DNA from 2 places in the Streptomyces sp. DF42 genome. Region 2 is predicted to be linked to the other one. Evidence: riboswitches for the same ligand, from Rfam matches in the RefSeq annotation. Region 2 holds a riboswitch; the other holds the start of a gene.
What was found. Region 2 has a riboswitch for cyclic di-AMP ahead of ACYUED_RS20340 (M23 family metallopeptidase). Riboswitches for the same ligand answer to the same signal wherever they lie in the genome.
Positions count from the first base shown of each region.

Region 1: linked by a shared signal. The riboswitch ahead of ACYUED_RS27585 (C40 family peptidase) and the one ahead of ACYUED_RS20340 (M23 family metallopeptidase) in region 2 are both predicted to bind cyclic di-AMP.

Region 1 is NZ_CM177859.1:5,990,361-5,994,146, reverse strand. It holds gene ACYUED_RS27595 (ScyD/ScyE family protein) at 48-497, opposite strand; gene ACYUED_RS27590 (hypothetical protein) at 558-800, opposite strand; cyclic di-AMP (ydaO/yuaA leader) riboswitch at 1,176-1,345, shown strand; gene ACYUED_RS27585 (C40 family peptidase) at 1,354-2,508, shown strand; gene ACYUED_RS27580 (tellurite resistance/C4-dicarboxylate transporter family protein) at 2,608-3,582, shown strand; gene ACYUED_RS27575 (hypothetical protein) at 3,560-3,786, opposite strand, start outside.
Region 2 is NZ_CM177859.1:4,474,258-4,478,043, reverse strand. It holds gene ACYUED_RS20355 (MarR family winged helix-turn-helix transcriptional regulator) at 40-555, opposite strand; gene ACYUED_RS20350 (dihydrofolate reductase family protein) at 661-1,794, shown strand; tRNA gene ACYUED_RS20345 (tRNA-Met) at 1,856-1,929, shown strand; cyclic di-AMP (ydaO/yuaA leader) riboswitch at 2,267-2,424, shown strand; gene ACYUED_RS20340 (M23 family metallopeptidase) at 2,435-3,460, shown strand; gene ACYUED_RS20335 (aldo/keto reductase) at 3,676-3,786, shown strand, end outside.

The sequences.
Region 1 (3,786 bases), 1.5 Mb from region 2:
ACGCCTGCCGCCCGAGACCTTCGTCACGACGCCGGCGAAGAGCCGGCTTACGTACAGGTCGCCCCGTTTGTTGAAGCGATGCCGTGATCGCGCCGAAGCCGGACGTCCACGAGGATCTTTCCGCTCCAGGGGTCGACCTGCCACACGCGCGCGGTGGGCTTCGCGGGCTCGCCGTTCAGCTCGCCGACGTAGAGGTTGCCGTCCTGGCCGAGGGCCAGGGAGGTGGGGACGGCCTCGTGCCCGTCGTGGTCCTTGAAGACCGTGAACGGGCGGGCCCTGCCGCTCCTGGGCACCACGATCAGGTCGTTGCCGGCCGCGTCCGCGACGATCCTGCGGCCGTCGGGGAGCGCCAGGACGGCGTACGGATCGGAGTCGACGGCCGTCTCGTGCGGGTTGCACGTCAGCTCCTCGGCGGAGACGTCGGCGGCGATCCTGGCCCTGGCCCGGTCGATCGACAGCAGGTTGCCGAGCTTGTTCCAGGGCCGGGCGGTGGGCACACCGGCTTCGGGCCCAGGTCTCCACGCCCCAGACGCTGCCGTGGCAGGCCGAGACGCCGTTCAGGCCGACCGCGAAGCCCCCGTCGGGGGCACCGGCCGAGGCAGGCCGTCGACCAGGCGGTGGTGCTTCCAGGGCGCCCCCTCGCGGAAGACCTTGCCGACCGCCGCCGTCAGGCCGATGCAGGTCGGGCCCTCGGGTCCCTCGCCGAGGCACTTCCTGCCGCCGCGGCCGGCCTCGGCGACGTACGGACGACCGCGGTCGCAGGAGAGCCGACGCGGATTGTCGAGGTCCTTGGCGATCACGCGGATCACCGGCTTGCCGCCAAAGTGTCCGCCGGAGTCGCTCGCGGGTGCGATGCCGCGGTGGCGGCCAGGGCGACCGATGTGCCCAAGACGGGTGCTGCGCGCTTTCTCATGGCCGTACCCCCTCACCCAGCGCGGTACCTGACCGCGGCCGGCTGGAAGTTAGCGCCAGGAAGCGGGCGCATGCCGTCAGTCCGGTCAGAAGGCGCATGAATCTACGCAGATCATTGCGGAAGGACCACGTTTCGCGACGCCCTGACCCAAGGTCACGAAAATGTATCGGGCATATCGAACATCAACCTTCACACGGGCCCCACGAGTTGGCTACCGTTCCGAGCAGGCCGCACGACACCCACCGGCGAACGTCGCCGGGCCGAGCAGCCTCCGCTGAGTCCGGTATGCCGCCGCGCATCCGGAGCCGGGGACCCACCGATCCCGGGGTGAATCGGTCCGACTCCTTTCCGGGGCGCGGACCGTAGGGCAACCCTTCCGAACCACCCGCCCGAACCCGACAGCTAACTCGGTAGGCGGAACGTGGAAGGAGTCGCCTCCCTTGGCGTCGCACCGCAAGTCACGCCCCGCTGTTACGCGCGTAGCAGGCATACGCACCCCCGCTCTCGCCACGGCCGCCCTCACCTCCATGGCCCTGCTGTCCCAGTCGGCCATTGCCGCCCCCGCCACCGACGGGCAGCCCAGTCTCGAGGAAGTCGAGAAGAAGGTCGACGACCTCTACCGCCAGGCGGAGTCGGCCACCGAGAAGTACAACGCGGCCAAAGAGAAGACCACGACGCAGCGCAAGCGCGTCGACACCCTCCTCGACGACGTCGCCCAGCGCACCCAGAAACTCAACGCGGAGCGGGAGGAACTCGGTTCCTACGCCGCCGCCCAGTACCGGACCGGCGCCGCCGCACCCGACACGGCGACCTTCCTGCTCGCCGACTCGCCGCAGGACTACTTCGACCAGACGCATCTGATGAGCCGGCTGACCTCCCGCCAGAAGAGCGCGGTCGACGACTACTTCACCGAGCAGTCCGCGACGATGAAGAAGCGGCAGGAGGCCTCCAAGAGCCTTCAGACGCTCACCAAGACGCAGAGCGACCTGCAGACGGCCAAGTCCACGGTGCAGGCGAAGCTCTCCGGCGCGCGCGAGCTGCTGTCGAAGCTGACCGCCGAGGAGAAGGCTCGGCTCGCGGCGATCCAGCGGAAGAAGGAGCAGGAGGCCGCGCGCAAGGCGGCCGAGCTGGCCGAGCGGCAGGCGGCCGAGCAGAAGGCCAAGGAGGAGGCCTCGGCCGGCGGGAGCGGTTCCTCCGCGGACTCGGGCAGTACCTCCGGCACCGGCTCCTCGTACGCCACGAAGGCCGAGAAGACGCTCGCCTTCGCCCGTGCGCAGATCGGCAAACCGTACGTCTGGGGCGCCACCGGCCCCGGCTCCTACGACTGCTCCGGCCTCACCCAGGCCGCCTGGAAGGCCGCGGGCGTCAGCCTCCCGCGCACCACCTACGACCAGGTGAACGCCGGCACCACCGTCCCCCTGGCCGACGCGCAGCCGGGCGACCTGGTCTTCTTCTACGACGACATCAGCCACGTCGGCATCTACATCGGCAACGGCATGATGATCCACGCCCCGAAGCCCGGCGCGTACGTCCGCGAGGAGTCGGTCTACTACGGCGGCGAATCGATCATCCACAGCGTGGTGCGGCCGGCCTGAGGCACCCCGGAGCGGGGCACGCGCGCGTGCAGGTGTTTTTGGACCCACGCGCGCGTGCCCCGCGCCCCTGCGGCGGCGGGTCTCCCTAGGCTCGGCCCCATGTCCGCCTCCTCCGCTTTCCGCGCCTGGTGGGCGCAGCGCTCGCCGGCGGCCGGGGCCGCCCTGATGGCGACCGGCATCGTGTCGGTCGGGCTGCATCTGACCGGGTACGAGGTGTTGTCGCGGATCGCCCTGGTCCTGACCTGTGTCGCCTGGGTGGGGCTGGCGGCGGACTTCGGCGCGCGTCTGGTGCGGGATCCGGAGAGGTGGCTGGCACAGGCGCGGACACCGGACTCGCTCACCGCCGTCGCGGCGACCGCCGTACTCGGGACCCGGTTCGCCGCCCTCGGATGGCAGACCCTCGCCGAGGCCCTGCTCGCGCTGGCGGCCGTGCTGTGGCCCGTACTGCTCGTCGACGTCGTATGGCACTGGTGGCATCGCATGCCGGGTTCGGTGTTCCTGTGTTGCGTGGCCACACAGGGGCTCGCGGTGCTCGGCGCCGCGCTCGCCGCAGCCGAGACGACGGCATGGCTCGCGCACGCGGCACTCGTGCTGTTCTGGCTCGGGCTCGTGCTCTACGGCTTCGCGCTGGCCCGCTTCGACCTGCGGCAGATCACTCAGGGCCACGGGGATCACTGGGTGGCGGGCGGGGCGCTCGCCATCTCGGCGCTCGCCGGATCGGGGCTCCTCGCGGCGGACAGCGCACGCCTGTACCTGTGGAACGACGACGACCGCGGCGTGCTGCGCGCCGTCACCGTCGCGCTGCTCGTGCTCGACATCGCCTGCTGCGCCGTACTGCTCGTCGCCGAGGTGGTCCGGCCGCGGCTCGGCTACGACGCGCGCCGCTGGGCGACCGTGTTCCCGATGGGGATGACGGCGGCGGCCGGGCTGTCCGCCTCCGCCGCCCTCGACGTCCCGAGGCTCAAGGGGCCCGGGCAGGTGCTGCTGTGGATCGCCGTGGCGGCGTGGGTGGCCGTCGCCGCGGGGGCCGTCGCGTCGGCCCGCGTCGGCATCAGGTCCACAGCACCGCGATGAAGATGTTCGCCGTGGTGAGCAGGCCCACCACCCCGAACATGCTCTTGTCGACCTTCTCGTCGTCCCGCTTCACATAGACCAGGCCGAGGACCACGACCAGCAGGGCCAGCTTCAGGCCGATCTTGACGGTGTTGACGTGATGGCCGTCGGCCTGGTTGAGGCCGACCAGGATCGCGCCGGTGACCAGCATCGTCAGCGCCCCGT
Region 2 (3,786 bases):
ATGCTTTAAATTTGAAGCAACCCGTTTACGGGGACTGCGTCACGAACAGGGCGGCGACGACCGCCGCCGCCACGGCACCTCGTCGGGCGTGGGCCGGCTTCCCCCCTCGTCGAGGGCCCGCGCGATCCCCGAGAAGATCTCCTCCACCTGCTCCACCTGTTCCTCGGTGAGATGCTCGAACAGCGAGGCGCGCACGGTCTCGACATGGCCGGGCGCCGTGCGTTCCAGTACCGCCATGCCCTCGTCGGTGAGCGCGGCGATGCTCCCCCGCTTGTCCCACTTGCAGTTCTCGCGCCGGATCAGACCGTCCTTCTCCAGCCGGGACACGGCGTACGTCAGCCGGCTTCGGGTGATCTTCGTCCGCTCGGCGAGATCGGTCATCCGCAGCCGCCGCTCGGGCACCTCGGAGAGATTGGCCAGGATGGAGTAATACAGGTGCGGCATGCCGGCGTCCTGCTGGAGCTGCCGGTCGATCGCGTCCTCCAGGAGGTGCGCCGCGGCGATGTACGCGCGCCAGGCGCGCTGCTCCTTGGAGGTGAGCCAGCGAGTCGTCATGCCCCCAGTGTAGGTTTGTTTCAAACTTGAACCAAGCCCCGCCCGTCCGAGCCCGGTCCGACCGTCCGAGCCCGCCCCGCCCGCCGCCGAGAGTGAGCGCGTCCGATGCCGTACCCCTACGTCCTGCTGTCCGCCGCCGTCTCCCTCGACGGCTACCTCGACGACACCGGCCCCGAACGCCTCCTGCTCTCCTCCCCGGCCGACTTCGACCGCGTGGACGAGGTGCGGGCGTCCGTCGACGCGATCCTCGTCGGCGCCGGCACGATCCGCGCCGACAACCCGCGGCTGCTGGTCAACTCGCCCGAGCGCCGGGCCGCCCGGGTCGCGGCGGGGAGGCCGGAGTACCCCCTCAAGGTCACCGTCAGCGGCTCCGGCGACCTGGACCCGGACGCGAAGTTCTGGCACACGGGCGGCGAAAAGCTCGTCTTCACGACCGACAAGGGCGCCGAGCGGGCCCGCTCACTCGGCCTCGCCGCCGACGTCGCTCCGCTCGGCCCCGACCTCGACTGGCGGCGGCTGCTGGAGCATCTGCACGACGTGCGCGGCGTACGGCGCCTGATGGTCGAGGGCGGCGGCACGATCCACACCCAGCTCCTCCAGCAGGGCCTCGCCGACGAACTCCAGCTCGTGCTCGCCCCCCTCTTCGTGGGCGACCCGGACGCGCCCCGCCTCTTCGGCCCCGGCGCCTACCAGGGCGGCCGCCTGCGCCTGACGGAGGCCCGGCGGATCGAGGACGTCGTCCTCATGCGCTACGAGCCCACGGCCCCCGGCACCGGCGCGCTCCCCGCCGCCGCCGACCGCCGCTGGCTGGCCCTCGCCTGCGAGCTGGCGGCGCAGTGCCCGCCCTCCCGCACGGCCTTCAGCGTGGGTGCGGTGATCGTCGCCGCCGACGGTACGGAGCTCGCCCGCGGTCACTCGCGCGAGGGCGGCGACCCGGCCGTGCACGCCGAGGAGGCGGCCCTGGCCAAGCTCGACCCGGCGGATCCGAGGCTCGCGGCGGCGACGGTGTACAGCAGCCTGGAGCCCTGCGCCCACCGCGCCTCCCGGCCCAGGCCGTGCGCACGACTGATCCTCGACGCGGGGGTACGGCGGGTGGTCACGGCGTGGCGGGAGCCGGACACGTTCGTCACGGAGGCGGACGGCAGCGGGCTGCTGGCATCGCGGGGCGTCGACGTCGTCGTACTGCCGGAGTACGAGGAGCAGGCCAAGGCGCCGAACCGGCATCTGCCGGGGTCGTGACCCGCGGTGGTGACCGTGGTCCTGAGCACCCCACGGATGGCGTATGCTGGTTACACAACGACGCGGGGTGGAGCAGCTCGGTAGCTCGCTGGGCTCATAACCCAGAGGTCGCAGGTTCAAATCCTGTCCCCGCTACTCAAGGCTCAGGGCCGGAATCCAGTAACTGGATTCCGGCCCTGAGTGTTTTCCCGCTCCCTTTCCCTCCGCGCTTCTCCGCGCCCCTCCTTGTCTCTCCTGCCGTGATGTGACCGGGTGTGATCGAGCGAGCGCCCTCCGCATAACAACTGACACACCGTCAGTGCCTGTGTGAATCCTGAGGCTTGGCCAACTCGCCCGTTTTTGGCCGCTCATGTGCCCTACGTCCAGGCCAAGAAGCATTAATGATCAAGCAGAACAGCTGGCAACGGCACCCCGGGTCTATTAACGTTCGATAACGCAGCGCGGTCGTCCCAGCCGTCACAAGAGACGGCTCCGTGCGCACGCGCCGAATCCCGCAAGGGAACCGGGGAACCACCACCCTGGGGTGAATCGCGCTGAAGCCGCCGTGAACCCACGGCAGGTATACGCGCGTAGGAGACCTTCCTGCTCCGAACCCGTCAGCTAACCCGGTAGGCGAGAAGGAAGGAAGGAGCACGCCTACGTGGCGTCCAACCCGCCTGCCCCGGCAGCGCCGTTCGTGCCGAGCACCGAGCCATTCGGCTTCGCCGGCCCCCGCACCGACGAGGGCCCGTGGGAGGAGTGGAACCCCACCGAGGACTCCCTCCGCCCGATACGCGGCCGGCACCGTGTCTCCAAGCAGCGCGGCGGGGGACTCGCCCGCAGCTCCACGGTTCTCGGCGTCGGTGTCATAGCCGCCGTCGGCGCGGGCGGTATGGCCAGCGCCAACACCGGCAAGCCCCCGGTGTCCATCTCCTTGCCCGACCTGCCCTCCGTGGGCGGCGTGTTCGGCGGCTCCTCGGACGCCTCCAAGGGCTCCGCCACCGCCCTCAGTGACGTCGGTGTCAGCTCCGACGACACCACGCAGGGCGCCGCGGACGCCGGTGAGGCGCTGCGCAACCGCATCATGGCCCAGGCCGAGAGCCAGCAGGTCCAGGTCGACGGCAAGGCCCAGTCGGTCACCGAGGCCCTCTTCGCCAAGCAGGTCGACGACGCCGCCGCCCAGGCGGAGAAGACGGCCGCGGCCAAGGCTCAGGCCGCGAAGGAGAAGGCCGAGGCGGAGGCCAAGAAGAAGGCCGAGGCCGCCAAACTCGCCGAACTGGCCAAGCAGTTCAAGCTGCCGGTCGTGTCGTACACGATCACCGGCACCTTCGGACAGGCCGGCTCCATGTGGTCCTCCGGCTACCACACGGGTCTCGACTTCGCCGCCCCCACGGGCACGCTCATCAGGGCCGTCCACAGCGGCACCGTCACGGAGGCCGGCTGGGCGGGCTCGTACGGCTACCGCACGATCATCACGCTCGACGACGGAACGGAACTCTGGTTCTGCCACCAGTCGTCGATCAGCGTGAGCGTCGGCCAGAAGGTCGCCACGGGCGATGTGATCGGGCGTGTCGGGGCCACCGGCAACGTGACCGGCCCGCACCTGCACCTTGAGGTCCACCTGAACGGCCAGGCCACGGGCATCGACCCGATGACGTGGCTGCGCAGCAAGGGCCTCACCCCCTGACCTCCGCTTCTTCCTGACCTCGGCTTCTCCCCGCTCTTCCTGTTCTCTCTGTCCTTCCTGTTGTTTCTGATCCCGGCGGTTCTGACGGCATCCCCGCGACGTCAGGACCGCCGGTTTCCGCTGCCCAGCTACCGGAATGGCTGACTCCGCTTGTTTACGGGGATTTTGCGGCCGTAGCGGAAGATCGCCCTCCGAGGCGGGTGTTGACGCACTACATGACTTCTCTTCGCAAGCTCGGCTCCTCCGGCCTGGAGGTCTTTCCCCTCTCCCTCGGCGGCAACGTCTTCGGCTGGACCGCCGACGAGGCCGCGTCCTTCGCCGTGCTC